DNA from 4 places in the Pseudoxanthomonas sp. CF385 genome. Region 3 is predicted to be linked to each of the others. Evidence: predicted binding sites of a transcription regulator. Region 3 holds the regulator's gene; each other region holds the start of a gene.
What was found. The regulator FliA, encoded in region 3, starts transcription of late flagellar genes. The targets are predictions, from matches to a motif close to TAAAGTTTNNCNNNCNNNGGCCGATAA.
Positions count from the first base shown of each region.

Region 1: the regulator FliA is predicted to act here: its motif matches at 3,902-3,928, upstream of BLT45_RS18650 (methyl-accepting chemotaxis protein).
Region 2: the regulator FliA is predicted to act here: its motif matches at 4,808-4,834, upstream of BLT45_RS18670 (methyl-accepting chemotaxis protein).
Region 4: the regulator FliA is predicted to act here: its motif matches at 3,893-3,919, upstream of BLT45_RS13855 (methyl-accepting chemotaxis protein).

Region 1 is NZ_FNKZ01000002.1:96,949-104,706, reverse strand. It holds gene BLT45_RS10700 (alpha/beta fold hydrolase) at 1-101, opposite strand, end outside; gene BLT45_RS10695 (SDR family oxidoreductase) at 201-950, opposite strand; gene BLT45_RS10690 (LysR family transcriptional regulator) at 1,055-1,978, shown strand; gene BLT45_RS10685 (EAL domain-containing protein) at 1,995-3,749, opposite strand; gene BLT45_RS18650 (methyl-accepting chemotaxis protein) at 3,958-6,516, shown strand; gene BLT45_RS10675 (hypothetical protein) at 6,520-6,783, opposite strand; gene BLT45_RS10670 (alpha/beta fold hydrolase) at 7,087-7,758, shown strand, end outside.
Region 2 is NZ_FNKZ01000005.1:1,418-9,175, reverse strand. It holds partial or broken gene BLT45_RS17980 (cache domain-containing protein) at 1-1,240, opposite strand, end outside; gene BLT45_RS17975 (chemotaxis protein CheW) at 1,444-1,932, opposite strand; gene BLT45_RS18670 (methyl-accepting chemotaxis protein) at 2,030-4,720, opposite strand; gene BLT45_RS17965 (flagellar brake protein) at 4,873-5,652, opposite strand; gene BLT45_RS18665 (Cache 3/Cache 2 fusion domain-containing protein) at 5,795-7,758, opposite strand, start outside.
Region 3 is NZ_FNKZ01000003.1:180,790-188,547, forward strand. It holds gene flhF (flagellar biosynthesis protein FlhF) at 1-546, shown strand, start outside; partial or broken gene BLT45_RS16260 (MinD/ParA family protein) at 602-1,414, shown strand; gene BLT45_RS16265 (RNA polymerase sigma factor FliA) at 1,411-2,163, shown strand; gene cheY (chemotaxis response regulator CheY) at 2,281-2,661, shown strand; gene BLT45_RS16275 (protein phosphatase CheZ) at 2,661-3,272, shown strand; gene BLT45_RS18635 (hypothetical protein) at 3,308-3,442, shown strand; gene BLT45_RS16280 (chemotaxis protein CheA) at 3,470-5,215, shown strand; gene BLT45_RS16285 (flagellar motor protein) at 5,434-6,174, shown strand; gene motD (flagellar motor protein MotD) at 6,188-7,150, shown strand; gene BLT45_RS16295 (ParA family protein) at 7,150-7,758, shown strand, end outside.
Region 4 is NZ_FNKZ01000002.1:767,376-775,133, forward strand. It holds gene glyA (serine hydroxymethyltransferase) at 1-386, opposite strand, end outside; gene BLT45_RS13840 (RcnB family protein) at 515-1,024, opposite strand; gene ettA (energy-dependent translational throttle protein EttA) at 1,245-2,912, shown strand; gene BLT45_RS13850 (DUF3667 domain-containing protein) at 2,989-3,780, opposite strand; gene BLT45_RS13855 (methyl-accepting chemotaxis protein) at 3,976-5,058, shown strand; gene BLT45_RS13860 (Rieske (2Fe-2S) protein) at 5,072-5,395, opposite strand; gene BLT45_RS13865 (hypothetical protein) at 5,486-5,758, shown strand; gene BLT45_RS13870 (fumarylacetoacetate hydrolase family protein) at 5,825-6,532, shown strand; gene mscL (large-conductance mechanosensitive channel protein MscL) at 6,610-7,014, shown strand; gene BLT45_RS13880 (M28 family peptidase) at 7,108-7,758, shown strand, end outside.

The DNA.
Region 1 (7,758 bases), on a different contig from region 3:
TGGATGGCCGGCGATGGCGCCGCATGGGCGGACGATTGCAGGGCCAGGATCGCCAGCAGGGCCGTGGCCGCATGCTGGAGGGAACGCAGCAGGGTGTTCATGACGATCTCCTCGGGGGTGGATGTCGCTGGACCGGCGGATATCCGTGGGCAACGCGGAAGCGGAACGCCGTCGGCCAGCAGGGCGGGCGCGGGATGCGCCTAGAGTTGGCTCATGCCGCCGTCGGCGATGATCTCGGTGCCGACGATGAAGGCCGATTCCGGCGACGACAGGTGCAGCACGGTGGCGGCGATCTCTGCCGGGGTACCGAAGCGGCCGAGCGGGATCTGGTTCTGGATCTGCGCCGCCGTGGCTTCCAGCGATGCGGCGTCCAGGCCGAGCTTGCCGTAGAGCGGCGTCGCCACCGGACCCGGGCTGAGCACGTTGACGCGCACGCCACGTGGCAGAAGTTCGGCCGACAGCGTCTTCGCCAGCGAGATCACGGCCGCCTTGCTGGCGGCGTACACCGAACTGTTCGGCATGCCGATGCGGGCATTGATGGAACCGTTGATGACGATCGATGCGCCCGGATTCAGCCGGGGCAGCAGCGCCTGGACCTGGAAGTACGGCCCCTTGATGTTGGTGTCGAAGATCTGGTCCCACAGCGCCTCGTCCACGTCCGGGAACGCGGCGAACTTCGCCGTGCCGGCATTGAGGAAAACGGCGTCCAACTGCAGGTCGGCGGCCGCCAGCGCGGCGGCGAGCGCTTTCGCGTCGGCCAGGCGGCCGGCGTCGTTGACCAGGGCGACGGCGTCCGGGCCCAGGGTGGCCTTGGCCTGTTCGAGGGTCTTGGCGTCGCGGCCGGTGATGACGACGCGCGCGCCTTCGGCGGCGAACGCCTGGGCGGTGGCCAGGCCGATGCCGCTGCTGCCGCCGGTGACGAGGATGGTCTTGTTGTTGAAGCGGTTCATGGTGAAGTCCTTCGATGCCAGCCCAATGCTGTGAGCGCATACTGGCAAGGCGAAGACGGCTTTCCGTGCCACAATCGCGACGGACTCGTTCGAAGGTATCGAACATGTTGTCAGCGGACGAATTGGCCCTGCTGGAAGCCATCCGGGAGAGCGGAAGCCTGTCCCGCGCCGCCGCCCGCCTGGGCAAGGCGCCCTCCACCGTGTCGCACGCCGCGCGCCAGCTCGAGGCGCGCTTCGATGCGCTGCTGTTCGACCGCCGCCGCTACCGCCTGCAGCTGACGCCCGCCGGCCATCTGCTGGCGCAGGAAGCGGCGCGCCTGATGCTGGACGTGTCGCGGCTGACGCAACGGGTGAAGCAGGTGGCGGGCGGCTGGGAAGACCGCCTCTGGATCGTCACCGACGAGATCCTCGAATTCGAAACGCTGCTGCCCGTCATCCGCGCCTTCGATGGCTTGAAGTCGGGCGTGACGCTGCGCATCACCCATGAAGTCCTCACCGGCACCTGGGACGCGCTACGCGACGGCCGCGCCGACCTGGTGGTGGGCGCGACGAACGAGCCTCCTGTCATTCCCGGCCTGCGCTGGTTCGAACTCGGGGTGATGGACTGGGTGTTCGCGGTCTCGCCGCGCCATCCGTTGGCCAAGGCACGCGAGCCGGTCGAGCGGGCGGCGGTACTCCAGCATCGGGCCGTCGTGGTGGCCGACACCTCGCGCCGGGTGGACGTGCGCGGCTACGGGGTGCTGGGCGGGCAGCCGTCGCTGGCCGTGCCGAGCATGCGCGCGAAGATCCATGCGCAATGCGAAGGACTAGGCGTGGGCTGGTTGCCGCGCGACCGTGTGGCCGGCCTGCTCAAGCGCGGTGATCTGGTGGAGAAGCAAATGGCGGACCCGCGCGAACCCAACCTGCTCTACGTCGCCTGGCGTGGCGACCACCAGGGCCGCGCATTGGAGTGGTGGCTGGCCCAACTGCAGAACAAGCGCCTGGCCTCGCGCCTGGTCGAGGGCATCGACGTCGCCGCCTTGGGCTGATGCGCGAAGCGCGCGCTCAGCCCGTGGTCGCCTCCGCTGCATCCAGCACGTGCAGGCCCACCGACAGCCGCTTGGCCAGCCGCTTGGCGGCGGCCGCCTGCGAGGCGACTTCCTCGGCGGTGCAGAAGCGGTGCGGGGTCACCTGGGTCGCGCCGATGGTGAGCGTGGTCAACGGGAACGTGGTGTAGCGCCCCGCGCGGTCTTCGCCTTCCAGCACGCCGCGTGCGAGATCGTCGTCGTCGAACAGTGCGCGGCAGGCGGCGTTGAACTCGCCGACCATCTCGCGGCAGCGCCGCTCCCAGTCGTCGCTCTGGAACAGCACCACGAAGTCGTCGCCGCCCACGTGGCCGACGAAATCCCACTGGGGCTCCGCATGGCGCAACAGCGTCGAGGCCACCAGGCGGATCATCCGGTCGCCGCGGAAGTATCCGTACTGGTCGTTGTAGGGTTTGAAGTGGTTGAGGTCGCAGTACGCCGCCGTGAACGGCTGGTGCGCATCGATCAACCGCGCGATGTGCTCGGCGATGGGGATGTTGCCGGGCAACAGGGTCAGCGGATTGGCGTAGCGCGCGGCTTCGATGCGCAGCTCGGTGACGCGCCGGACCAGGGCTTCGCCGGTGCCCACGCCGGCGTAGCGCCCATCGCGGGTGATGATGAAGCCGTCCGAAAGATAGCGCTGGTCTTCGCCCAGCAGGATCTCCGACATCGCATCGATGCTCTGCGCCACGTCCGCCATGATGGGCGAGGCGTGCATCAGCTTGATGCACGGTTTGCGACCGAGCAGCTCGCGGGCGAACGGCACCGCCATGCGCTCGTTGAACACGCGCCGGTTGATCAGCCCGAGCGGATGCCCGCTGCCGTCCACGACCGGCAGCGCCTGCAGGTCGGGATGCTGGCGGAACAGCTGCTCGGCGTCGAAGTTGCTCGCGTCGTCGGTGATCGAAGGCGCTTCGATCAGCAGGTGCGCCGCGGTGACCTTGGGAAAGGCCGAGCGACGCCCGCTGCGCGGCCACACCGGCAGCTTCTCGCGCGAAGCCAGGCGCAGGTCGTCCGGCACGGCGTCGGTCGCCCGTTCGGACGGGCGGCCCAGCAGATAACCCTGCGCGTATCGGATGCCCAGGTCCTGGATGATGGCCAGGTCCTGCATGCGCTCCACGCCTTCCGCGATCAGGTCGGTGCCGAGGCTCTCGGCCACCTGCACCAGCGCACGCACGATGCTGAGGCGGCCCGGACTCTCGGCGATCTCGTGGATCAGGTAGCGGTCGATCTTGACGTACTCCGGCCCCAGCTCATGCCACAGCTCGAAGTTGGAATGCCCGTTGCCGAAGTCGTCCAGCGCGATGCGGATTCCGGCCGCGCGCAGGTAACCCAGCGCATCGGCCAGGCGGCCCACGTCTTCGACGATGTCGCGCTCGGTGATCTCGATGACGAACCGGCTCAGGTCGCGCCCCGCGGACTGCAGGCCTTCGATGATCTGCTGCGGGCGGAAGGCGTCCTGCAGGATCGCGTGCGCGCTCAGGTTGACCAGCAGGCGCCCGCCACGCTCGAAATCGAAGCTGCGAACCAGCATGCGTGCGGCCTGGGTTTCCAGCTCGCCGAGCCGTCCGGCGACACGCGCCAGGTCCAGCAACTGCAGCGGTGTCATCGACCCGTGCGCGTGACGCATCAGGCCTTCGTGCGCGACCACGCGCTGGTCTTCCAGATGGACGATGGGCTGGTACACCGCGCGCAATCCGCCCGGGCGCAGGGCGGCGTCCAGCACGGCGGACATCGGGGCGGGAGCAGGGCAGGCGAGCATGGGGCCGGGACGCTAGCGCGATCGCATGACAGTGGAGTGTCAGTCGTCGTCGTCATCGTGCTGTAGCGCACGCCGCGTACAACACCTGCATCCCGGAACGCCGCACGCGTGGCGAAAAAGGACATTAAAGTCCTGGCGGGAACGGCCGATACCGATGCGTCATTCTGTCCGGAATACGCCCATGGCCTCCCCCCCGAATTCGACCCTGCGTCGCCTGCGCGATGCCGCCCTACGCCGCATGCGCTTGCTGTCCTCCACGCGGCTCGGTCGCATGAGCCTGGCCGGCAAGATCCAGGCCAGCCTGCTGGTATCCGGTGTCGGCCTGCTGGTGATCGCACTGGCCTACTGGCGCGCCAGTGTAGGGGCGGAGCGCGCAGGCGACACGTTCGCTGGCTACCAGGCACGCGCGGTGCTCGCCGGCACCCTGGCCCAGCAGGTCGCCGAAGCGCGGCGGTTGCAGACGGCCTATGCGCACAGCCTGTCCGACGAGCATCGTGCGGCCCTGCGGACGGCGCAAGAACGCCTGGCGGGCACGCTGGACGCGGACGCCGGCGCCGCCAGCGCAGACCCGGGCTCCTCCGCGCTGAAGGGCGTCGCCGCCGAGATCGCCCAGTTCGGCGAAGGCATCGCCTCGCTCAATGCGCGCGTGGACGAGATGGGGCAGGGCGAATCCGGGCTGCGTGCGCAACTGGACGCCGCCGCCGGTGTGCTGGAGGCCCGTATCGACGAAGTGGGCAATCCGACGCTGACCGGCCATGTGCAGCGCATGCGGCGGTTCGAGAGCCAATTCCTGCTGACCGGCGATGCGACGCACACCGACCGCGTCAGCGAAGAGAAACTGCCGTTCGATCTGGCATTGACCGGTGCGCGGTTGCCGCCGGAAGCACAGGACGCCCTGCGCGCCGACATGGATGCCTATCAAGGCGCCTTGCTGGCCTACACCGCGGCACGCATCGGCCTGGATGTGGAAGCCCAGTCACTGGAAGACATCGCCACCGGCATCACCCCTGCGCTGGATGCGCTGCAACAGTCGCAGTCCGATGCGCTGGCGGACGCGCGCGCGCAGCAACGCACGCAGGGCCGCTGGATCGACGGGTTCTTCATGTTGACCTGGCTGCTGGTGTCAGTGGCGCTGATCGCGACGCTGCTGATGGTCCTGCGCGCCGTGCGCCGGCCCATCGAGGATACGCTGCGCTTCGCCACCGATATCGCGGACGACCGGCTCGATACGGTGTTGAGGGTGCACAACCCGCACGACGAGATCGGCCGCCTCGCCGCGACCCTGTCGCACATGCAGCAGCGCATGCGTGCGCGCATCGAGGCGGAACGCGCCGTGGCGCGCGAGAACGAGCGCGCCCGCCAGGCGCTGGACTGCGCCCAGACCGGGCTGATGATGCTGGACGCTGACGGCGCCCTGGCCTATGCCAACCGTTCGCTGCGGGCGGTGCTGCCCGAGAGCGCGTCGATGTCCGGCCTGGACGCCGTGCAATTGCATCCGGTGTTCGCGCAGGTGCAGCGTCGGCTCGCCGGCGGGGAGGATGTCTTCGAAGAGGATGTCGAGCATGCCGGCATCCACTACCAGTGGGCGGTCAACCGCGTGCGGGTGCACGGGGTGTGCATGGGTGCGGTCGTCGAATGGCGGAGCCGCGAGGTCGAGATGCTGGTGGAGCGCGAGATCGCGGCGGTGGTGGATGCCGCCGCGCGCGGCGACCTGCGCGACCGCGTGCCGCTGGAAGACAAGCAGGGCTTCGTGCTGACCCTGGCGGGCAGCACCAACCGCCTGCTGGATGCGTTCCAGTACAACCTGTCCGCGCTGCAGGGGCTGCTCGCCGCGCTTTCGCAGGGCGACCTGACCGCACGCATGGAGGGCGACTTCCAAGGCGTGTTCGCGCGCATGCGCGACGACGCCAACGCCACCGTGGCCCAGCTGACCGACATCGTCGGCGGCATCCAGGATGCCGCCACGTCGATCAACACCGCTGCCGGCGAAATCGCCGCCGGCCATGCCGATCTTTCGCGCCGGACCGAGCAGCAGGCCGCCAGCCTGGAAGAAGCCGCGGCTTCGATGGAGGAGCTGACCTCCACCGTCCGCCAGAACGCGGAATCGGCGCGGGTGGCGAACGAGCTCGCCATCGGCGCCGCAGGTGTGGCCTCGCAAGGAGGCGAGGTCGTCGGCCGGGTGGTCGCGACGATGACCGACATCGAGCAGTCGTCGAAAAAGATCGCCGAGATCATCTCGGTCATCGACGGCATCGCCTTCCAGACCAACATCCTGGCGCTCAATGCCGCAGTGGAAGCCGCGCGCGCCGGCGAACAGGGGCGCGGCTTTGCGGTCGTGGCCAGCGAAGTGCGCATGCTGGCGCAGCGCTCGGCGAACGCGGCCAGGGAGATCAAGGGCCTGATCGGGACGTCCGTGGACAAGGTGGCCGACGGCTCGGCGCTGGTGCGTCAGGCGGGCGCGACGATGGGCAAGATCGTCGCCAGCGTGCAGGGGGTCACCGACATCATGGTCGAGATCTCCGGCGCCTCGCAGGAACAATCCGCCGGCATCGAGCAGGTCAACCAGACCGTCAACCGGATGGAGGAATCCACCCAGCAGAACGCGGCGCTGGTGGAAGAAGCCACGGCTGCCGCGCGCCGCATGCGGGAGGACGTGGGGGCGTTGCGCCGGTCTGTCGCGCAGTTCCGCACCGAACGCCCCGCAGGCCATGGCCAGGCACGGGCGGTGCAGGCGGTCTGATCCTCAGGCCGGCGGCGCGAAGTCCGCCGGCGCGCTGCCGTCGACCGCGACCAGCCGATCCAGGCGTATGCGCTCGCCGGTACCGAGTTCGGCGTATTCGATGCCGTCACGGGCGGACAACGTGACGATGCGCGTCGCGCGTTCGGTCAATGTGCCGTCGTCATCGAGGAATCGGATGACGGCCTGCGTGCGGCGCGTCGCGGTGGCTTCCAGCACGTCGTGGAACTCGCAGTTGATCGGCGTATAGGGATCGGACGGGTGGGGCATGGGGCTCACCGGCGGGGTACAGGGTGGAATCAGCCTAGCGCGGAGGCGCCTCCCGGTCCTGCACGGGATCAGGTACAGGCGTGCGCGATGGGTGACCCGTCGGAGCCGCGGATGGCTGCGCGCGTCGCTGCCAGGGAACGCCGTGCTCGGCGTACCGGAAAGGACGATGGAGCGGCGATCAGCACGTTCGGTCAAGTTATCAGGACTCCCGGTGGCGCATCGTGTGGGCCGGCATCGCACAGTGGTCCTGCGGGCCGAGGTGCCACGCACCGATGCCTGATTCACCCCCTTGAGGAGACATCCATGTTCAAGCTCATTCCCATCGTCCTGGCCGCCGCATGGGCGGCTGCCATCACACCGTCCGCACACGCCGGCAAGCCCGTGGCCGCCAGCCATCGCGGGCCGGTGAACAATGTCGTCCTGGTGCATGGCGCCTTTGCCGATGGCGCCGGCTGGCGCGCCGTCTACGACAACCTGACCGCGCGCGGCTATCGCGTGTCGATCGTGCAGAACCCGCTGACGTCGCTGGCCGACGACGTGAAGGCGACGCAGCGCGTGCTCGACCGGCAGGACGGTCCCACCCTCCTGGTGGGCCACTCCTGGGGCGGCACGGTCATCACCGAAGCCGGCGTGCACGACAAGGTCGTGGGCCTGGTCTATGTGTCCGCGCTGGCGCCGGACGCGGGCGAAACCACGGCGCAGCAGTACGCCGGTTTCGCGGCCACGCCCGAGTTCGTGATCGAGACGGGCAGCGACGGCTACGGCTTCCTGAGCCCCGCGAAGTTCAAGGCCGGCTTCGCCCACGATACCCGCGACGCCGACGCCGCGTTCCTGCGCGATTCGCAGGTGCCCATCAACATGTCGGTGTTCGAGACCCGGCTGACGAACGCGGCCTGGCGCACGAAGCCCAGCTGGGCGGTGATCGCCACCGAGGACAAGGCCTTCGACCAGGCCATGCTCATCCACATGGCCGAA
Region 2 (7,758 bases), on a different contig from region 3:
GGAGCAAAGCGGACAATTGCGCCAGGTTGCGGTCGCTGGTGGCCATCATCGCATTGAGGCCCTTCACCATCGCCAGGAAGTCGTCGCGGAAGCGGGCTTCGTCGCCGCGCACGCCGAAGTCGCCGGCGGCTGCCGCCTGGGCCAGGCGGTTGATCTCGGCATTGATGGCCAGCAGGCTGGCCTTCGCCGTGTCCATTGCCTGGTGCAGGAACGCGCGCGTGCCGGGCAGGCGGCGCGCATCCTGGCTGAGGTCGCCGTTGGCGTAGCGCTGCAGGATGCCGATCGCATCGCGGAACGCGTCCAGGTGTTCGAACATCATCGTGTTGATGCCGCCGGCGAGTTCGCCGTACACGCCGGGGAAATCCTCCGGCATGCGGTGGCTGATGTCCTCGGCTTCGTGCAGGCGGATCATCTCGCGGGTCTCCAGCGAGAAGCGCTCCAGCATGTGCACCATTTCGTCGGTCGCCTTGAGCATCTGGCCGACTTCATCACGGCCGTGATGACCGATGCGCACGCTCAGGTCGCCGCGGGACACGCCCTTGATGGCGGCCAGGGCGCGCGAGACCGGATGCAGGACGGACTGGCCGATGACGAAGCCGATCAGCATGTTCAGCAGTACCAGCGCGCCGCCGGCAACGGTCATGATGAAGGTGAACTGCAGCGCCTGCGCCTGCGTGTCGTCGATGTAGACGCCGGTGCCGATCACCCAGCCCCAGGGTTGGTAAAGGGCCGCGTAGGAGGTCTTCGGCACGGGATCTTCTTCGCCGGCCTTCGCCCAGCTGTAGTCGACCGTCCCGCCGCCGGCCTTCGCGACGCGCACGAACTCCGGGAAGATGTGCTTGCCGTCCGGGCTCTGCACGTCCTGCAGCGGCTTGCCGATCAGATCTGGCCGGGTAGGGTGCATCAGCATCACCGGCGCCTCGTCGGTGACGAAGAAGTAGTCCACGCCCTTGTTCGCCTGCATCGTGGCGAGCGTGGCGAGCGCGCCTTCCTTCGCCGCGGCTTCCTCCATCGAGCCGGCTTGCACCTGCTTGGCGTAGCCCTCGATCACGCCCAGCGCCATCTCCGTCTGCGCCTTCAGGCCTGCCTGGCGGGTGCCGGTCAGGTCCAGGTACTGCATGCGGGCGGCGACCACGGCCAGGGCGACCGTGCCGATGGCGACCAGGACGGTCTGGAGGAAGAACTTGCGCTTGAGGGGAACGTTGGAGAGCGTGCGGGCGAGCTTGGCGTTGATGTTCATGCGGGATCTCGGGGGGCAGGCGTGGGCCTGTGTGGGCGGAATGCCCGTACCTGCAATAGCGGCGTTGCCTGCAGGAAATTCAGGGTGCTTTGCATCCCTTACGACGAAAGACGGAGACGCCCGCGGCGTCGCGCGCCCAGAAAAAAGGGGACCACGGACCTTGCGGCCCGCAGTCCCCTCGGGGAGTTCCTGCCTGGCGCGGATCAGGCCGCGGCCTGCTCCGGCAGCGGCTGGCCGAAGTCGGCGCTGTCGATCAGCGTCTCGATGTCGAGCAGGATCAGCATGCGGTCGTCGACGGTGCCGATGCCCGAGATGAAGCGGGTATCGACGCTGGCGCCGAACTCCGGCGTGGGGCGGATCTGTTCCGCGGCCAGGCCGATCACGTCGGACACGCTGTCCACGACGATGCCGACGACGCGGTCCTCGACGTTCAGCACGATCATCACGGTGAAGGCGTCGTAGCGCGCTTCCTTCAGCCGCAGCTTCAGGCGCAGGTCGATCACCGGCACGATGGTGCCGCGCAGGTTGATCACGCCCTTGATGTAGTCGGGGGCATCCGGCAGGCGGGTGACCGAATCGTAGCCGCGGATCTCCTGCACCTTCAGGATATCGACGCCGTAGTGCTCGTCTCCCAGGGTGAAGCTGAGGAATTCCTCGGCGGTCGCCGTGGCCTGGCTCTTCTTGTCGCTCATTCGTCGGGCTCCTGTTGCAGCCGGTAAGAGGGTGGGGTTGCCCGGGACGGGGCCTGTCACGGCCTAGATCGGCCCCGGGCGGAGATTCTTTAGCGCGTCAGTACGGAGAGTGGGCTGGCGTGGAACGGGCTGCGATCCGGGTCACGCGTTCCTGGACGAGCCGCGCCACCTGGCTGCCGCTGTCCAGCTGGAAAGTCGAGACGGCCTCGGCCAGCGCCTGGGCCTGTTCTTCCATCGAGCGGGCGGCCGCGGTGGCTTCCTCCACCAGTGCGGCGTTCTGCTGGGTCGTCTCGTCCATCTGGGTGATGGTCTGGTTGACCTGTTCGATGCCGGCCGACTGCTCCTGCGAAGCGGCGGAGATCTCGGCCATGATGTCGGTCACCCGCTGCACCGAGGCGACGATCTCGCCCATCGTGGCACCGGCCTGGTTCACCAGGGCCGAACCATCGGCGACCTTCTCCACCGAGGTCTCGATCAGGCCCTTGATCTCCTTGGCCGCACTGGCCGACCGCTGGGCCAGGGTGCGAACCTCGCTCGCGACGACCGCAAAACCGCGGCCCTGTTCGCCGGCACGCGCGGCTTCGACCGCAGCGTTCAACGCCAGGATGTTGGTCTGGAAAGCGATGCCGTCGATGACCGAAATGATCTCGGCGATCTTCTTGGAGGACTGTTCGATGTCGGTCATGGTGGAGACCACCTTGCCGACCACTTCGCCACCTTGCGAAGCGACCGACGCCGCACCGATGGCCAGCTGGTTGGCCTGGCGGGCCGATTCGGCGTTCTGGCGCACGGTGGAAGTCAGTTCCTCCATCGAGGCAGCGGTTTCTTCCAGGTTGGCCGCCTGCTGCTCGGTGCGACGCGAGAGGTCGTTGTTGCCCGAGGCGATTTCGCCGGCGGCGGTGTTGATCGAGGTGGACGCATCCTGGATGCGGCCGACGATGTCGGTCAGCTGGGCCACCGTCGCGTTGGCGTCGTCGCGCATGGTGGCGAATACGCCGTGGAAGTCGCCTTCCATCCGCGCGGTCAGGTTGCCGCCGGACAATGCGCGCAGCACGCCGGAGACGGCGTCCACGCTGCCGCCGATCGTGGCCAGCAGGCTGTTGACCTGCTGCGACAGGCCGAGCAGGAAGCCCTGCTTGCCGGCCTCGCCGATGCGGCCGCCGAGGTCGCCCTGCACGGCGGCCTGCACGATGCGGGTGACTTCCTGTTCGACCATCACTTCGGCGGTGCGATCGGCCCACTCGACGACATAGCCGACACGCTGGCCGCCGGCGTCGTTCACCGGATTGATGATCAGCTGCATGATGCGGCCACCCACCGTGATCTGGGCGCGGTGCGTGCCCTGCAACTGCGCCAGCATGTGCGACTGGTGTTCCGGCTTCTTGTGGAAGATGTCGATGCGGCTGCCGACGACGGTGCGCACGTCGAACGCGGGCAGGTCGCGGCGCAGGTCCTGTTCCGCATCGGCCAGCATCTTCATCAGCGGCCGGTTCGCATAGACGATGGTCCGGTCGGCGTCGGCGATCATGACGTTGGTCGTCACTTCCTCCAGCGCGGTGCGGATGCGCAGGCTTTCGCGCGCGACCACCGCATCGCGCTCGATGCGCTCGCGCAGGTTGCCCTGCATGGTGCGCATGGCCTGCATCAGCGTGCCGATCTCGTCGCTGCGTCCGGCTTCGATGACGCCGTCCAGATTGCCGCGGGCGATGTCGTCGGCCACGCGCACGGCGCCCGCCAGCGGGACCGCTACCTGGCGACGGAGCAGCCAGTAGATTGCGCCGCAGAGCAATACCGCGCCCAGCAGGCCGACGGCGACGATCGTCCAGAGCACCGCGCGGGCGTCCTGCATCACCACGCTGCGAGGCACCACCACGCCCAGCATGAAGCGCTCCTGGGCCTGGCCGATCTGCAGCGGTACATAAGCTTCCACCAGCGCTTCGCCTTCGGCGCTCTCGACTTCACGGAAGACCGATTCGCCGCGGGCGATCTGCTTCAGTACCGCGCCGGCATCGCCGTCCTCGAAGGGCTTGCCCACGCGGGCCGCGTCGCGGTCGGCGATGAGCACGCCGCCCGGCGTCACCAGCCGGACGAAGCCGGCGCCCATCGGCGTCAGCTTGCCGATGCGCTCCTGCAGGGACTGCAGGGCGAAGTCCACGGTCATCACGCCCAGGTACGTCCCGTCCTGCACCACGGGCGTCGACAGCGTGGTCATCAGCACGTCCTTGCCGGCGATTTTGTAGACATAGGGTTCGGCGACGACCGTACGCTTGAGTTCACGCGGTCGCAGGTACCAGTCGCCCGCGCCCGGCACTTCGTAGTCGCGCAGCGCTTCCAGCAACGGCGCGCCATCGCTCCACGCCCAGTAGCTCATGAAACGGCCGGTATCGTCGTGGCCTGCGCTGCCGATGAAGTCGGCATCCTTGCCGTCGAACGCATCCGGTTCCCACAGCGTGCCCACGCCGACCCATTCCGGATGGGCTTCGAGCTGGCGCTTGAAGATGGCGCTGGCGGCGCTGCGGCTGATGCCGTCGCCGGCGCGCTGCGCGAGCAGGGCCTGGGCCAGGGCGTCGTTGCTGTCGAAGGCGCCGGTGAGTTCGCCCGAGATCCGCTGCGCTTCCAGGTTCGCCAGGCCGTCCATCGAGGTGCGCGCCGCGGCGAGCAGCGACTGGCTGCTGCGCAGGTAGCTGGCGGTCGCGGCCACGCCGAAAGCCAGCAGGGCCAGGACGGCGGTGCCTGCCATCACGCGGGTGGCGATGCTGCGGGAGGACGAACGAAGGGAAACGGGCATGGCGACCTCGATGGGGCTGTGCGACAGGGCATGGCGTCGCGCCGCGGCATCCGGCAGGGCCGGACTGTCACGGCAGCGTCACATGGGGTATCGGCGTGCCCGCGGCGAGGTTGAGCGGATGAATCGACGGATCGACGAAAGGTCGACGAAGATCACGCCGCGCCGCGGTCGCGGGCGCTGCGTTGGCGCTCGAGGCGGAAGATGTAGCGCTGCAGCAGCGCGTCCGCGCCACGGGGCAGGTCGGTGAACTGGCAGCCGGCGCGCCAGCTCTCCGTGCCGTTCTGGTTGAGCTGGCTGTGCAGGCTCTTGACCATCAGGCGCAGGCTGAGCGGACCGCCGTCCGGGAGATACAGGAGGCAACCCGGAAACTCCTTGTACGGGCGCAGCAACGGGTTCTCCGCCTGTACCGCCAGCGCCAGGCCGCCGCCGCTGATGTCCAGCACGCGATAGCGCTCATAGGTGGTCTCGCCATCGGGATGATGTTGGGGGACGGCGCACTCGACGGGCTGCGTCACCGGGACCTGGAGCCGGTAGAACTCGCGTCGCTGCAGGCGCAGCACGCTTTCGGGAAGATCGGCACGGAACGCGATCTGTCCGTCCTGGATCACGCGGGTGAGGCCCTGCAGGCGGAACTGGACGTGGATGCGGTCCAGGCGCGAGACGCAGGTGACGTGCGAGGCTTCCTCGATGCTGCGGTTGATCGTCTCGCTGGCGCTGCCATCGATGAGGATGGCGTCCTCGTCTTCCAGTACCTCGACCATCGAGGTGGGGAAGGTGTGGTTGCGCGGCATCGCGCAGCCGCTGACGAGGGCGCGCTTGTCGATCAGCGACTGCATGATCTGCCGGATCGCGTGCTCGCCGCGCACCAGGTACTTTTCCTCGTCCTCGTAGCGGATCGGCTCGGCCAGCGGTGCGTCGGTGGAGTCGGTCATACGGACAGGGACAGAGTGGCGGGCTTTGCGGAAGGCGTCACAGGCTGTATCGGCGTGCGTCGCACGATCTTTAGCGACACCGGAAACGACCGCGGCCCGGGAGTGCCGGGCCGCGGGTGCGAAGCGGGTGGCGTGACGACGCTCAGAACTCCTGCCAGTCGCCGTCGGCGAGCGCAGGCTCCGGTTTGCGCGCGGCAGGCTTGCGGGCCACGGCCTTCTTCGGTGCGACCGCCTCGGCGATGACCCGACGTACCGGCGCGCCCTTCGCGGCCTGCAGCTTGAACACCGACACCGACTCGGTCAGGGCTTGGGCCTGCTCTTCCATCGAACGGGCGGCGGCGGAGGCTTCCTCCACCAGCGCGGCGTTCTGCTGAGTCGTCTCGTCCATCTGAGTGATGGTCTGGTTGACCTGTTCGATGCCGGCCGACTGCTCCTGCGAAGCGGCGGAGATCTCGGCCATGATGTCGGTCACCCGCTGCACGCTGGCGACGATCTCGCCCATCGTGGCGCCGGCCTGGTTCACCAGAGCCGAACCGTCGGCGACCTTCTCCACCGAGGTCTCGATCAGGCCCTTGATCTCCTTGGCCGCACTGGCCGACCGCTGGGCCAGGGTGCGAACCTCGCTCGCGACGACCGCAAAACCGCGGCCCTGTTCGCCGGCACGCGCGGCTTCGACCGCGGCGTTCAATGCCAGGATGTTGGTCTGGAAGGCGATGCCGTCGATGACCGAAATGATCTCGGCGATCTTCTTGGAGGACTGTTCGATGTCGGTCATGGTGGAGACCACCTTGCCGACGACTTCACCGCCCTGGGAAGCGACACCGGCGGCGCCGATGGCCAGCTGATTGGCCTGGCGGGCCGATTCGGCGTTCTGGCGCACGGTGGAGGTCAGTTCCTCCATCGAGGCGGCGGTCTCTTCCAGGTTGGCGGCCTGCTGTTCGGTGCGACGCGACAGGTCCAGGTTGCCGGAGGCGATCTCACCGGCTGCCGTGTTGATGTTGCGCGAGGCATCCTGGATGTGGCCGACGATCTCGGTCAGCTGGGCCACCGTCGCATTGGCGTCGTCGCGCATCGTGGCGAACACGCCGTGGAAGTCGCCTTCCATCCGCGCGGTCAGGTCGCCGCGGGCGATGGCCTGCAGCAGCTCGGACACGTCGCCCAGGTTGCCGTCGGTGGTTTCCATCAGGCGGTTCAGGCCGTCGACCATCTCGCGGAAGTCGTACTCATACTTGCCGGCATCGCCGCGGTGCGAGAAGTCGCCTGCGGCAGCGGCCGATGCCAGGCGCTTGATCTCGCCATTGATCGCCGACAGGCTGGCCTTGGTCGCGTCCATCGTCTGCGTCAGCACCGCCTTTTCGCCAGGCAGGCGGTCCATGTCCACCGACAGGTCGCCGACGGCGTACCGCTGCATGACCTCGACCAGGCGCATCTTGACCGCGATGTGCGAGGCCACCAGCGCATTGGTGGCACGGACCATGCTGCCGTACTCGCCCGGGAAACGGCTGTCGTCGATGCGGTAACTGATCGCCCCTTCGTCGTGCTGGCGGGTCATCTCGGTCTGCGCGCCGATCACCGACACGACCTGCGTCTGCACGTGATGCATCGCGGTCAACAACTGACCCACTTCATCCTGGCGGCGGGTGTCGATGCTGCCGTCCAGCTTGCCGGCGGCGACGTGTTCGGCGATCTCCACCGCGGCGCGCAACGGGTGGGAGACCACGCGGCGTACGCCGATCCAGGTCAGCGCGGCGATCACGACGAGCGCGAGCATCGACAACGCCAGGATGCTGGCCGTCAGGGCGCGACTGGACGCCAGTACGGTTTCGCGCGGCTCCACGGCGACGAGCGCCCATTTCCAGGGGGCGAAGCGTTTCACCGCGACCACGGCGGGTTCGGCCTTGTCGCCGGCCTTGGGGGCGATGTCGAGCACCGCATGGCCGTGGTCCTGTTCGAGCAGGGCCTTCATCGCCGGCTGCGAGCCCGCGTCCACGACCACGGTGTAGGGGGATTCCTGGCTGGTCGGATGGGCGGCGAGCATGCCCTGGTGGTCGCCTTCCGCAAGGTCGACGACGAAGAAATAGCCGGTTTCGCCCAGGCGGGTGGTGC
Region 3 (7,758 bases):
CACAACGCGCGCGACGTGGCCCTGGTCACCACCGACACCGTGCGCGTCGGCGGCCGCGAACAGCTGCACGGCTACGGCCGCCAGCTCGGCATCGCGGTGCACGAGGCCGACAGCGCGCAGAGCCTGGCGCTGGTGCTGGAGCGCCTGCGCGACTACAAGCTGGTGCTGATCGACACCGCCGGCCTGGGCCAGCGCGACCGCAACCTGGTGGGCCAGCTCAACTGGCTGCGCGCCTCCGGCCAGGTGCAGACGCTGCTCTGCCTGCCGGCCAACTCCCATTTCTCCGACCTGGACGAAGTCGTCCGCCGCTTCAGCACCGTGCAGCCGCAAGGCGTGGTGCTGACCAAGCTGGACGAGACCGGCCGCCTGGGCAGCGCGCTTTCGGTGGTCGTCGACCACCAGTTGCCGATGGCCTGGGTGACCGATGGCCAGCGCGTGCCCGACGACCTCCACCGCGCCAACAGCGCCCACCTCGTGCTGCGGCTGGACCAGCTGCGCCGCGAAGCCGACGAACCCTGCTCGACCGAGGCCACCCATGTCGCCTGACCACCTGCTGCAGACCAATCCGCGCAGCACCCCGCCGATCCCCGCCGCGTTCCATCCGGTGCGCGTCATCGCCATCACCGGCGGCAAGGGCGGCGTGGGCAAGACCAACGTCTCCGTGAACCTCGCGATTTCGCTCGCCGAAATGGGCAAGCGCACCTTGCTGATGGACGCCGACCTCGGCCTGGCCAACGTCGACGTGCTGCTCGGCCTGTCGCCGAAGTTCACCCTCGCCGACCTCGTCGCCGGCCGCTGCCAGCTCGAAGACGTACTGCTGGAAGGCCCCGAAGGCCTGATGGTGGTGCCGGCCTCGTCGGGTTTCCGCCACATGGCCGAACTGACGCCGGCCGAGCATGTCGGCCTGGTCAATGTGTTCTCCGAACTGCAGCGTGCGCTCGACGTCATGGTCGTCGACACCGCCGCCGGCATCACCGACAGCGTGCTGACCTTCTGCCAGGCCGCGCAGGACACGGTCGTCGTGGTCTGCGACGAGCCGGCTTCGATCACCGACGCCTACGCCCTGATCAAGGTGCTGGCGCGCGAACGCGGCCTGGACCGCGTGCACGTCATCGCCAACATGGTCCGCGACCCCAACGAGGGCCGGAAGCTGTACGAGAAGCTGGCCCGCGTCTGCGAGCGCTTCCTCGGCGACGTCGCCCTGCACTACCTGGGCGCCGTGCCGCAGGACGATTGGCTGCGCCGCGCGGTGCAGCGCCAGCAGGCCGTCGTGAAGGCCTACCCGGGCAGCCCGTCGGCGCGCGCCATCACCGACATCGCCCGCGTGGCCGCCCGCTGGCAGCCGCCGCAGGGCGCGCGCGGCAACGTGGAGTTCTTCGTCGAACGCCTGATCCAGCGGGGGGTGGCCGCATGAACACCGCCGCCGCCCACTACCGCGCCGTGCAGCGCAGCGCCGCTACGGACTCCGTCACCCAGCACGCCGACCTCGTCCGCCGCATCGCCCACCACCTCGCGGCGCGCCTGCCGGCCAGCGTGGAGATCGACGACCTGATCCAGGCCGGCATGATCGGCCTGATCGAAGCCTCGCGCAGTTACGACGCCGAACAGGGCGCTTCGTTCGAAACCTACGCCTCGATCCGTATCCGCGGTTCGATGATCGACGAAATCCGCCGCGGCGACTGGGTGCCGCGCTCGGTGCACCGCCGCGCGCGCCAGGCTGCCGCCACCGTGCGCGAGATCGAACAGCGCACCGGCCGCGCCGCCATCGCCACCGAAGTCGCCTCGGCGATGGAGATGCCGTTGCCCGAATACCTGCGTCTGATGGAGGACGCCGCGCGCGGGCAGGTGCTCAGCCTGGAATCGCACATCGACGACCACGGCGAACCGAACACCGCCCGCACCGGTGGCCCGTCGCCGCAGCAGAACCTGGAGCGCAGCGAGTTCCGCCAGCAGCTGGTCAAGGCCATCGGCCACCTGCCGGAGCGCGAACAGCTGGTGCTGTCGATGTACTACGAGAAAGAACTCAACCTGAAGGAAATCGGTGCGGTGCTCGGCGTCAGCGAGTCCCGCGTCTGCCAGATCCACGGCCAGGCCATGGTCCGCCTGCGCGGCCGCCTGCAGGTGTTCGAGAAGGCCGACGCCGGCCTGGAAGACCAAGACTGAAGATTTCCCGCGGCCTGCCGATAAGGCTCCGGTAGGCCGCCGCGTGCAGCCCCTGCCCTGCCCTCGCCCCTGACCGGGCACGCTTTACTGGAGTTCGAAGTGACCGCCAACAAGAACATGCGCATCCTGATCGTGGACGATTTTTCCACCATGCGCCGCATCATCAAGAACCTGCTCAACGACCTGGGCTACACCAACACCGCCGAAGCCGAAGACGGCAACAGCGCGCTGACGGCCTTGGCGCAGGGCAGCTTCGACTTCGTGGTCACCGACTGGAACATGCCCGGCATGACCGGCATCGAGCTGCTGAAAGCGATCCGCGCCGACGAACGCTTCAAGACCCTGCCCGTGCTGATGGTCACCGCCGAGGCCAAGCGCGAGCAGATCATCGAAGCCGCACAGAACGGCGTGAACGGCTACATCATCAAGCCGTTCACCGCGCAGACGCTGGAAGAGAAGCTGGGCAAGATCTTCGAACGCCTGGGAGCCGCTGCCTGATGAACGCCGTCGCCGACATCACCGGGGCGCGCGCCGCGCTGGTGGAAAGGCTGCAGCACGCGCTCGATGCCCTGGAACAGGGCGACGAGGCCGGCTGGCGCCGCGAGCTGGACACCATCGCCGCCTGGCGCACGCAGCCGATGATGCAGGGCCTGGGTCGCCTCGCCCGCGAACTGGCGCAGACCCTGGGCGAACTGCCGCCGACCGACGCCGGCGAACTCGACGATGCCTGCTCGCGCCTCGACCACGTCGTCGAGATGACCGAACAGGCCAGCCACAAGACGCTGGACCTGGCCGAACAGTGCCGGGGCTACGCCACCCAGCTCAAGGGCACCGCGCTGTCGGCCGAACAGGCCGCGCTGGTGGACAGCATCGGCAAGGGCCTGTCGGAAATGGCGCTCGCCCAGAGCTACCAGGACCTTACCGGCCAGATCATCCGCCGGGTCGCCGGCATCGTCCGTCGCGTGCACGAGGGCTTCGGTGCGCTCGGGCTGCCGCCGCCGGAGAAGAAAGAGACTTCAGAACTCGCCGGTCCGGCCGTTGCTGGTCTTGACCGCAACGCGTTCTCGCAGGACGACGCCGACGACCTGCTCTCCGGCCTGGGCCTGTAGCCCACGGCCGGGCGCTGCGGAACCGGAGACCTGCCATGCGCCACCGTTCCGTCCATCGCCATCCCCTCCTCCTGCTGTTCGTCGGGCTGCTGCTGGCCTGCGATGCGATCGCGCGGCGCCTGACCGCGCGCCGCGCCGCCGCGCCACACCTGGTCCACCCCGCCCGCTGATCGACCGCTTCCGGTAACCGCCTGTCCATGTCCGCCGTCACGCCCGAAATCGCCGCCGACTTCCTGATCGAAGCCCAGGAAATCCTCGACCGCCTGGGCGAACAGCTGGTCACGCTCGAGCAGGACCCGACCGACAGCGAACAGCTCAACGCGGTCTTCCGTGGCTTCCACACGCTCAAGGGCGGCGCCGGCTTCCTCGGCATCCAGGCGATGGTCAATCTCTGCCACGCGGCGGAGGAGACCCTCGGCCTGGTGCGTGCCGGCCGGGCGACGCTGGAATCGCACCACTTCGACGCCGCCCAGCAGTCGCTGGACTACCTGCAGCAGATGCTGGACGCGATCGGCGCCGGCGAAGAACCGCCGCACGCACCGCAGGCGCTGATCGACCAGTTCGACGTGAATGGCGGCGCACCCGTCGCGACGCCTGCCGCCGCAGTGGCCGTGGCGCCCGCCGCCGGCGATCTGATCAGTGACGACGAGTTCGAAGCCTTGCTCGACCAGTTACACGGTGACGCCGCACCGACCCAGGTCGTCGCGCCGGCGCCCGTCGCGGCGCCGCGTCCCGCGCCGGCCGCGCCCAAGCCGATGCCGGCGGCGAAGCCTGCCGCGAAGGCCGGCGGCGAGGCCGAACAGACCATCCGCGTGGACACCAAGCGGCTCGACGCCATCGTCAACCTGGTCGGCGAACTGGTGCTGTCGCGCAATCGCCTGAAGACCCTGCGCGCCCGGATCCGCGACGAAGAGCTCGATCGCGCGGTGAGCAGCCTGGACATCGCCACCGCACGCCTGCAGAACGCGGTCATGCGCACGCGCATGCAGCCGGTCGGCAAGGTGTTCTCGCGCTTCCCCAAGGTCGCGCGCGACGTCGCCCGCCAGCTGCAGAAAGAAGTCGACCTGGAGCTGGTCGGCGCCGACACCGAACTGGACCGCAACCTGGTCGAGGCCCTGGCCGATCCACTGGTGCACCTGGTCCGCAACGCCATCGACCACGGCATCGAAGTGCCGTCGCTGCGCGAAGGCAGCGGCAAGCTGCGCCAGGGCCACGTGCGCCTGTCCGCGCAGCAGGAAGGCGACTTCGTCACCATCGAGATCCGCGACGACGGCGCCGGCATCGACCCCGAGCGCCTGCGTGCCAAGGCGCTGGAGAAGGGCCTGATCGATCCGGAAGCCGCCGCGCGCCTCACCCACGACGAATGCCTGCAGCTGATCTTCCTGCCGGGCTTCTCGACCAAGGCCGAAGTCACCGACATCTCCGGCCGTGGCGTGGGCATGGACGTGGTCCAGTCCCGCATCCGCGAACTCAGCGGCCAGATCACCATCCATTCCGACGTGGGCCGCGGCAGCCGCTTCGTCATCCGCGTGCCGCTGACACTGGCCATCCTCCCCACCCTGCTCGTGCAGGCCGGCGAGCCGGTCTACGCGCTGCCATTGGCGCGGGTGATGGAAGTCCTGCATGCGCCCGCCGCCAGCCTGCGCTGGTTCGACGGCCGCGCCGTGCTGGATCGCCAGTCGCATACCTTGCCGCTGGTGGACCTGCGCGACTGGTTGCAGGTGGAACCCGCGGCGGCACCGTTGCTCACCATCGTGGTGCTGCAGATGGGCGACCAACGGTTCGGCCTGGTCGTCGACCAGGTCCGCGGCCGCGAGGAAGTCGTCATCAAACCGCTACCGCGCGCCGTGCGCGGCCTGCCCGGCTACGCGGGCGCCACCCTGATCGGCGACGGCCGCATGGCCCTGATCCTCGACGTGGACGGCCTGCGCGCGACGGCGTGACGCGGTGAGCTGTCGTCGGAGCCGGGCTGTTGTGGGAGCGACGTAAGTCGCGAGTTGTTCCCTTCAGACATCCAGCCCTTGTTCCATCCCGTCTCGCGGTCATCGCGACTTACGTCGCTACTACAAGAGAGATCCAGGTGTGATCCCGGTCGCGACTTGCATCGCTCCTGCAGGGATCGCGCCTCAAGTAGACCTGAACCGGGCCGATAGATCAGCACATGGACATCTTCAGCCTCATCGGACTCCTGCTCGCGCTGGTCGCGCTGGTCGGTGGCAGCATCCTCAAAGGTGCCGGCCTGTCGTCGCTGTGGTCCTCGGCGGCGTTCGTGATCGTGATCCTGGGCACCATCGCCGCGATCCTGGTGCATACGCCGCCTCCGGTCTTCAAGCGTGCGCTGGCCATCGTCCGCTGGGTGATCCGTCCGCCGGGCAACGACGGCGAGGCGCTGATCGCCGAGATCGTCGACTGGAGCAACATCGCCCGCAAGCAGGGCCTGCTGGGGCTGGAGCCGCTGGTCAACCAGCAGGACGACCCCTTCCTCAGGAAAGGCCTGCAGATGCTGGTCGACGGCGTGGAGCCGGAATCGATCCGGCACATGATGGAGATCGACCTCAACGGCCAGGAGCACCAGGACCTGGCGGCCGCGAAGGTGTTCGAGGCGATGGGCATCTACGCGCCCACGCTGGGCATCATCGGCGCCGTGTTCGGCCTGATCGCGGTGATGAAGAACCTCGCCGACCCCAGCAAGCTGGGCCACGGCATCGCCGCCGCGTTCACCGCGACGATCTACGGCATCGCCTCGGCCAACCTGTTCTTCCTGCCCATCGCCAGCAAGCTCAAGAGCGTGATCGGCGGCCGCAGCCGCGAGCAGGAAATGATCATCGAAGGCCTCATCGCCATCGCGCAGGGCGAGAACCCGCGCAACATCGAGGCCAAGCTGGCCGGCTTCCTGCACTGAGCCGGCGCGACGAATGGCACGCCGGCACAAGCACGAGGAACACGCCAACCATGAGGCCTGGGCGATCCCCTACGCCGACCTCATGACCCTGCTGCTCGCCTTCTTCGTGGTGATGTACGCCATTTCCACGATCAACGAAGGCAAGTACCGGGTGATGGCCGATGCATTGACCGCGGCATTCGGTGGCGCGCCGCGCACGATCAACCCCGTGCAGGTCGGCAACCACCAGTTGCAGGGCGCGGACTTCGACCGTCCCTCGCCGATCAAGTCCGGCGCCAAGGAAGGACCGTCGGCCCCGTCGCCGTCGCCCAACGTCACCCTGCTGGCGGCGATGGCCTCGCAGATGAACATGTCGCTGGACGCCAAGGGCCTGCAGAGCGCCCAGGGCGAGCTCAAGCGCATCGCCGACGACCTCGAGCGCGCGCTGGCGCCGCTGATCGACGAGAAGCTGGTCACCATCAAGCGTTCCACCCTGTGGCTGGAAGTGCAGATCAACAGCGACATCCTGTTCGCCACCGGCTCGGCCACCCTGGACCCCCAGGCGCAGGAGACGGTCGGCAAGCTGGGCGCGGTGCTGGCCGGCGTGCCGAACTCCGTCCGCGTGGAGGGCTACACCGACGACCGTCCGATCCGGACCGCCCAGTTCCCCTCCAACTGGGAGCTGTCGTCCTCGCGCGCGGCCAGCGTGGTCCACCTGTTCGTCCGCGACGGCATCCCGCCGGAGCGGCTGGCGATGATCGGCTACGGCGAGTTCCGCCCGATCGCCGACAACGGCACCCTCGAAGGCCGCAACGCCAACCGCCGCGTGCTGCTGATCATCCTGGCCAGCCCGGGCGGTCCGGCACCGGAATTGCATGCGCAACAGGAACCCGTCGGCGCGCCGTCAGTGATCTCGCTGCCGCCGCTGCCGGCCCACGCCGCGACGCCCATGCCCGGAGCGCCGCCGGCGCCCCAGGTCCATGAAGGAGTCCAATGATGCGCGTGTGGGCGATCGCCAACCAGAAAGGCGGTGTTGGCAAGACCACCACCACCCTCGCCCTCGGGCGCGGGCTGGCCATGCGCGGTTTCCGCGTGCTGCTGGTGGACCTGGACCCGCATGCGTCGCTGACGCGCGCCTTCGGCGTGCCGGCCGAACCGCAGCCGGCGGGCGTGCTGGATCTGTTCGACGAGAACCCGGCGGAACTTCCGCGCCTGGCGCGGGCCACCGAGATCGAGAACCTGGCCTTCGTCGCCGCGCAGACGCCGCTGGCCACGCTGGAGCGCCGCAGCGCCACCCAGCCCGGCCTCGGCCTGGCGCTGTCGAACGCGCTCGCGCGCGCCGGCGCGGCCTACGACTACGTGCTGTTCGACTGCCCGCCCACGCTCGGCCTGCTGATGGTCAATGCGCTGGCCGCCGCCGACCACGTGATCATTCCCACCCAGACCGAACCGCTGGCCCTGCACGGCCTGAAGGGCATGTGCCGCACCAGCGAGATGATCGAGCGCTCGCGCCGCCGCGCGCTGCCCGTGTCGATCCTGCCCACCCTGCACGACAAGCGCACGCGCACCGGCGCCGATACGCTGAAGGCGATGCAGGACGCGCAC
Region 4 (7,758 bases), on a different contig from region 3:
TGGGTCAGGTGGCCGCCGTGGGCCAGGCTCATGCCCAGGATGGTGTCGCCGGGGTTCAGCAGGGCGAAGTAGACGGCCTGGTTGGCCTGCGAGCCGGAGTGCGGCTGCACGTTGGCGTAGTCGGCGCCGAACAGCTGCTTGACGCGGTCGATCGCCAGTTGCTCGGCGATGTCCACGTATTCGCAACCGCCGTAGTAGCGCTTGTGCGGATAACCCTCGGCGTACTTGTTGGTCAGCACGCTGCCCTGGGCCTCCAGGACGCGGGGGCTGGCGTAGTTCTCGCTGGCGATCAGCTCGACGTGATCCTCCTGCCGGCGCGCCTCGTGGGCGATGGCCTGGGCCAGTTCGGGATCGTAGGTTTCGATGCGGGCGTCGCGCGGGAACATCGGGTCTCCGGGGCAAGGGCGGGCGGGGTTTCCGATTGTAGCCCGCCAGGGGGCCAGCCACGACCCGCCCCCCGGAAAAGGAAAAGCGCGCCGGAGCGCGCTTTTCCCGTGTCCCGAGGGGGTCCGGATCAATGGTGCAGCAGCAGGTCCGCGATGATGCCGGTGGCGATGGCCACCATCAGCATGTTGCCGCGGTCGTCCCGCACCCAGTGGTAGCCGCGGGGCGGACGGCGCAGATCGTAGTAATCGTAGTCGTTCACCACGTAGACCGGGCCGCGGTAGTAGTCGCGGTAGCGCTGGCCCTTGGCCCAACGGTGCGGCGGAGGGGCCGGACGGTAGACCACGCGCGGCGGCGCGTAGTAGCGGCGGTCGTCGTAGCGACGGTCGTCGTAGCGACGGTCGTAGCGGTCGTCGTAACGGCGGCCCTCGCGATAACCGGCGCGGTAGGCATGGCGCTGGTCGCGGCGGTCGTCGCGGCGATCATGGCGATCGTCCCGGCGGTCATCGCGCCAGTCGCGGTCGTAGTGCTGGCGGCCACGGTCACGGCCGCGGTCGTCATCGCGCGCCAGCGCCGGGGCGGTGGTGGCGATCGCCAGCACGGCGATGGCCAGGCCCTGGAAGAATCGACGGCTGTTCATGGCAACTCCGTTGTTAGGGGTACGTGAGGCCATCATGCGCATTTCGTCTGAACCGCTTCCCGCTGGAAAGCGGTTACGGGACAACAGTCCCAAAACGCTGGGAAGCCGTTCAGCCAGCGGCTCCGACGGCCTGAACGGCTATACTGGGCACCTTCCCCATGTTCACCTGTTCGCCTGCCGGTCTCCGGTCGGGTGACGGGCCCTGCGTACCGGAGCCTGCATGTCCTCGCAATACATCTACACCATGAACCGGGTCAGCAAGGTGGTCCCGCCCAAGCGGCAGATCATCAAGGACATCTCGCTGTCCTTCTATCCGGGCGCGAAGATCGGTCTGCTGGGTCTCAACGGCGCCGGCAAGTCCACCGTGCTGAAGATCATGGCCGGCGTGGACAAGGACTTCGAAGGCGAGGCCCGTCCGCAGCCCGGCATCAAGGTCGGCTATCTGGCGCAGGAGCCGGAACTGAATCCCGAGCACACCGTCCGCCAGGCCGTCGAGGAAGGCGTGGGCGACGTGCTGCAGGCCCAGGCCGCGCTGGAAGCCGTGTATGCCGCTTACGCAGAAGAAGGCGCCGACTTCGACGCCCTCGCCAAGGAACAGGAGCGCTTGGAAGCGATCCTCGCCGCCGGTGACGCACACACCCTGGAAAACCAGCTGGATGTGGCCGCCGACGCGCTGCGCCTGCCGCCGTGGGACGCGATCGTCGGCAAGCTGTCCGGCGGCGAGAAGCGCCGCGTGGCGCTGTGCCGCCTGCTGCTGCAGAAACCCGACATGCTGCTGCTCGACGAACCGACCAACCACCTCGACGCCGAGTCCGTCGAGTGGCTGGAACAGTTCCTTGCCCGCTACACCGGCACCGTGGTGGCCGTCACCCACGACCGCTACTTCCTCGACAACGCCGCCGAGTGGATCCTCGAGCTCGACCGCGGCCGCGGCATTCCGTGGAAGGGCAACTACACCGACTGGCTGGTGCAGAAGGACGAGCGCCTGAAGCAGGAAGACAACCAGGAAAAGGCCCGCCAGAAGGCGATCCAGAAAGAACTGGAGTGGTCGCGCCAGAACGCCAAGGGCGGCCGTTCGAAGGGCAAGGCCCGTCTGGCCCGCCTGGAAGAACTGCAGTCGGTCGACTACCAGCGCCGCAACGAGACGAACGAGATCTTCATCCCGCCGGGTGAGCGCCTGGGCAACTCGGTGATCGAGTTCAAGAACGTCTCGAAGAAGTTCGGCGATCGCCTGCTGATCGACAACCTGAGCTTCCTCGTTCCCGGCGGCGCCATCGTCGGCATCATCGGCCCGAACGGCGCCGGCAAGTCGACGCTGTTCAAGATGATCACCGGGCAGGAGAAGCCGGACTCCGGCACGATCACCACCGGCCCGACGGTGCAGCTGGCCTACGTCGACCAGAGCCGCGACAAGCTGGAAGGCAACCACAACGTCTTCCAGGAAATTTCCGGCGGCCTGGACATCCTCAACATCAACGGCGTGGAGATCCAGTCGCGCGCCTACATCGGCCGCTTCAACTTCAAGGGCCAGGACCAGCAGAAGATGGTCGGCTCGCTGTCGGGCGGTGAACGCGGCCGCCTGCACATGGCCAAGACGCTGCTGCAGGGCGGCAACGTGCTGCTGCTCGACGAACCGTCGAACGACCTCGACATCGAAACGCTGCGTGCGCTGGAAGACGCGCTGCTGGAGTTCCCCGGCAACACGTTCGTCATTTCGCACGACCGCTGGTTCCTGGACCGCATCGCCACGCACATCCTCGCCTTCGAAGGCGATTCGCACGTGGAGTTCTTCCAGGGCAACTACCGCGAGTACGAGGAAGACAAGAAGCGTCGCCTGGGCGAAGAAGGTGCACGCCCGCACCGTTTGCGGTTCAAGGCGCTGAAGTAAGCCACCCGAGGCTTGCTGGGCATCCCAACAATAAAAGCCGGCGAAAGCCGGCTTTTATTGTTCGCGCGCAGATGGATCAATGGGTCATCGCGACGAATACGTAAGCAGCGGCCAGGGTGATCAGGCCCTGCACCAGCATGAAGCCCCCCAAGCCCACCAACGTACGCAACGCGGTGGTCCAGACCGAGTGGTTGCGGAACAACTGGACGAGCGAGAACACGGCGTAGAGGGACGCCACCGCGACGGACCATTCCTGGGCATGCGGCACCCACTTCCGCACGAGGATGGCCAGCGCCATGAAGACGAATGTCTGTACCGTCAGGAAGGCGGTCACCACGAGCCATTCAGGGTAGTTGAGGCCCCTGCCGCGGAACGCGAGCCAGAACGCAGCGGCCTCGAATGGCAGGAGGAAGAGGGTGACGGCGGTGAGGTGGACGTTGATCCAATCCTTCACCATGTTGAAGGTGCCCATCGCGACAGCGGGATCGACGCCCGAGCCCGGCTGCGTGGCGCCCGATTCCGAAAAACCTGCCTGCATCGCGGAGCCCAGCAGGTCGCCACCCAGCAGATACTTGCCGAGCAGCACGACAGCGGCGGCCGAGATCATCAGCAGCAGCAAGGGCTTCACCTGGTTCGCACGCCGCCCTTCCAGGTAGCTGCGGATCAGATGCCCGGGCCGCAGCATCAGCTCCTTGAGCGAGTACAGGATCCCTCGATCCATGTGGAGCACGCTGTGCTCCAGCTCATGGCCGAGGAAATGCCAGTCGATGCGGTGCACCGGCGTGGGCTGGCCGCAGGCGGGACAGAATTTCTGGTCGGAACCGGCGACCGCTCGGCCGCAGTTGATGCAGGTACTCGCGTCGCCCATCTCGGTCCCCTGTCCGTGGTCGGCGGATTCTAGGGAAGCGCCGAACGAACGTCCAACCCGCGAGTCCATCTCGCCCCATCGAGGGGAAAACATGCACCGTCGCGGTGCCGGTTAAAGCGCTGGACGGACCCGCCGATAGCGCTCCAATGACGGCCATGCGCACGCGCATGGACACCCCTCTACGCAAGGAGCCCCATGAACGCACGCGCCGCCGACCCCACCGACGACGCCGGCATCGACGACCACATCCAGTCCGTCTCGGGACTGTCGGACGCGCTGCTCAAGCAACTGCGGCAATCGCTGCAGAAGATCGACGAGATCAACCGCATCACCCGCATCATCTCGATGAACGCCCGCATCGAGGCCGTGCGCATCGGCACCGCGGGACGCAGCTTCGGCGTGATCGCCGAAGAGATGGACACGCTCTCGCGCCGGGTCAGCGACACCGCGCAGGAGATCGACCGCATGGCCGGCCGTACCAGCACCGACCTGCGCGAACGGCTGGAGCAGCTGCAGACCGATGTGCGCCGCACGCGCCTGACCGATCTGGCGCTGGCCAACATCGACCTGATCGACCGCAACCTCTACGAACGCAGCTGCGACGTGCGCTGGTGGGCGACCGACGCGGCCGTGGTCGCCGCCGCGCAGGACCCGCAGCCTTCGACGCTCGCCCATGCCAGCCAGCGGTTGGGGCAGATCCTGGATTCGTACACGGTGTACTTCGACCTGGTGCTCGCCGACCTGCAGGGCCAGGTGATCGCCAACGGGCGTCCGCGGCAGTACCGCTCCAAGGGCCAATCGGTGGCGCAGCAGGACTGGTTCCAGTCGGCGATGGCCACGCAGAGCGGCGAGGCCTTCGGCTTCCAGTCCATGCACGCGAGTGCGCTGGCCGGGGGCGAACGCGTGCTCGTCTACTCCTGCACGGTGCGCGAAGGCGGGCGCGTGCAGGGACGGCCGCTGGGCGTGCTCGGCATCGTGTTCCGCTGGGACGCACTGGCGCAGACCATCGTCGAGCACACGCCGCTGTCCGATGCCGAATGGCGCCGCAGCCGGGTCTGCATCGTCGATGGCCAGGGTCGCGTGCTGGCCGACACGCCGTCAGGCGATGCCACGGCGCGCCTGGACTTCCCGGGCCGCGCGAGCCTGTTCGCCGAACCGCGCGCCGCCACCGAGTTGGTCATCGACGGCCGTCCCCACTGCATAGCGCAGGCGGCCTCGCCCGGCTACGAGACCTACCGGACCGGCTGGCACTGCGTGATCCTGCAAGGCACCGGCTAGGCCGGCGCAGGGCTCAGGCGAGCCACACCTCGCCATCGCGGACCTGCACCGCGATGGCATGCAGCGCGTCGCCGCGGCACGGTCCGGCGACGCAGTCGCCACGCTGCAGTTCGAACGAGGCGCCGTGCGCAGCGCAGACCAGGTGGCCTTCCTTGCTCTTCAGGAACTGCCCCGGCGCCCAGTCCAGCCGGCGGCCCGCGTGCGGGCAGACATTGAGCCAGGCCCGGACCGCATCGCCATCGCGATGGAGGATCAAGGATTCCGCATCGTCGCCGATCACGGCCTCAACTTCGGCGAAACCGCCTTCCACGATGTCATTCAGTGCGGTCAGTCGCATACGGCTTAACGAAGTTCTCACACGGTCATATAACGGTCATCCGATACTGCGTGTACCGGCCCCCGCCGCATTCTGTCACGACGCAACGCCATGCACGCACGCCCCTTCCCGTTCAACGCCTTCCGTAACGCCTTCGCGCCCCGCAAGCCGCGTCATCCGCTGCTGCGCCTGGGCATCGGCCTGGTGGGCCTGGCCTTGCTGGCGGTGCTGGTGTTCTTCAGCGTGTTCGTCGGCGCGGCGATGATCGCCGGCGGCCTGCTCTACAAGCTGCTGCGCCAGCGCGGCAAGCCGGTGGCGCGCGACCGCGCGATGGAAGGCGAATACCAGGTGGTCAGCAAGGCAGCCCTGCCGCTGCCGCGTTAAGCGCGCCAACGCGGGACATCGTTCCCGCCTACACTCTGCGGCCTCCCGATACAGTGGATCGCCGCCATGGCCGACATCATCCCCACCCCGCCCGTGCCGCGCGTTCCCGTGCGCGGTGGCGGCACCTTCCCGGTGCGCCGCATCTTCTGTGTGGGCCGCAACTTCGCCGACCATGCGCGTGAGATGGGCGCGGCCGCACCGGCGTCGAAGGCCGAGCGAGGCGTGCCGGTGTTCTTCCACAAGCCGGCCGATGCGATCGTCACCAACGATGCGGATGTGCCTTACCCGCCCGGCACGAACGACCTGCACCACGAGGTAGAGCTGGTCGCGGCCCTGGGCGTCGATGCGCCCGTCGGTGAGCTGTCGCGCGAAGCCGCCGAGGCCCTGGTCGTCGCCTATGGCGTGGGCCTGGACCTGACCCGCCGCGACCTGCAGGGCGCCGCAAAAGCCAAAGGCCTGCCGTGGGACACCGGCAAGGGCTTCGATCATTCGGCGCCGATCAGCGAGCTGGTCGCCGCGGCGGACGTGGGCGCGCTCGACACCCGCACGCTGACCCTGCGCGTGAACGGCGATGTCCGCCAGCACGGCGCGCTGCACGACCTGATCTGGGACGTGCCCGACATCCTGCATGAACTGTCGAAGCTCTACGCACTGAAGGCCGGCGACCTGGTCTTCATGGGCACGCCTGCCGGCGTCGCGGCGCTGGTGCCGGGCGACGCGTTCGTCGCCTCGCTCGATGGCGTGGTGGAACTGCGCGGACGCATCACCGGCTAACCCTGCCTTGCGTCGTCGACGCACGGCGCTATAGTCCACGGCACAGGCGTGTCGGCGCCGTTCACGGAGATCCCTCGATGGGCATGGTCAGCGAGTTCAAGGAATTCATCGCACGCGGCAACGTGGTCGACCTCGCCGTCGGCGTGGTGATCGGCGCAGCCTTCGGCAAGATCGTCACCACCCTGGTGGACAAGATCATCATGCCGCCGATCGGGTTGCTGGTCGGTGGCGTGGATTTCTCGAAGTGGGCGTGGACGCTGAAGGAAGCCACGGTCGATGCCGCAGGCAAGGAGATTCCCGCCGTCGTGATCGGCATCGGCGAATTCCTCAACACGGTGATCCAGTTCGTCATCGTCGCCTTCGCGATCTTCCTGCTGGTCAAGGCGGTCAACCGCCTGCACCGCAAGCCCGAGGCCGCGCCCGCCGCGCCGCCGGAAGACGTGCTGCTGCTCCGCGAGATCCGCGACGCGCTGAAGAAGTAGCGATACGCGGCGTTCCGGATCGGCAACGCCGTCGACGGAAACACGGGGCCACGGGCTGCTAAGCTCGTGGCCTTCGTTTTTCCGGGACTTTCCATGCGTCTTGCTCCGCTGCTGCTCGCCCTGGCCGTCGCCACACCCGCTTTCGCCGCCTCCCGCGAAACCCGCATCCCCGATGCCTCGCTCGCCACCGCTGCGCAGCTGCGCGAGCAGGCCCTCGCCGACCGCACCGGCTGGAACGTCGTCGAATCGCTGACCACCGAAGTGGGCCCGCGCCTGGCCGGCAGCGAGGCCGATGCCAAGGCGGTGGCGTGGGCGCAGGCGAAGTTCAAGGCGCTGGGTTTCGACAAGGTCTGGATCGAGCCGGTGACGTTCCCGAAGTGGGAGCGCCGCAGCGAGCGCGCATCCGTCGTCGGCGCGCATGCGCAGCCGCTGACCGTCACCGCGTTGGGCGGCAGCCCCGCAGGCACGGTGGAGGCGGAGATCGTCCGCTTCGCCGACCTCGCTGCGCTGGACGCGGCGCCGGAGGGTTCGCTGGCCGGCAAGATCGCCTTCGTCGATTACCCGATGAAGGCCGCGCGCGATGGCAGCGATTACCGCAATGGCGGCGCGATCCGCTCCAAGGGCCCGTCGGCCGCCATCCGCAAGGGCGCGATCGCGTTCCTGATGCGCTCCGCTGGCACCGACAACCACCGCGTCGCGCACACCGGCATCACCCGTTTCGACGAAGGCCTGACGCCCGTGCCG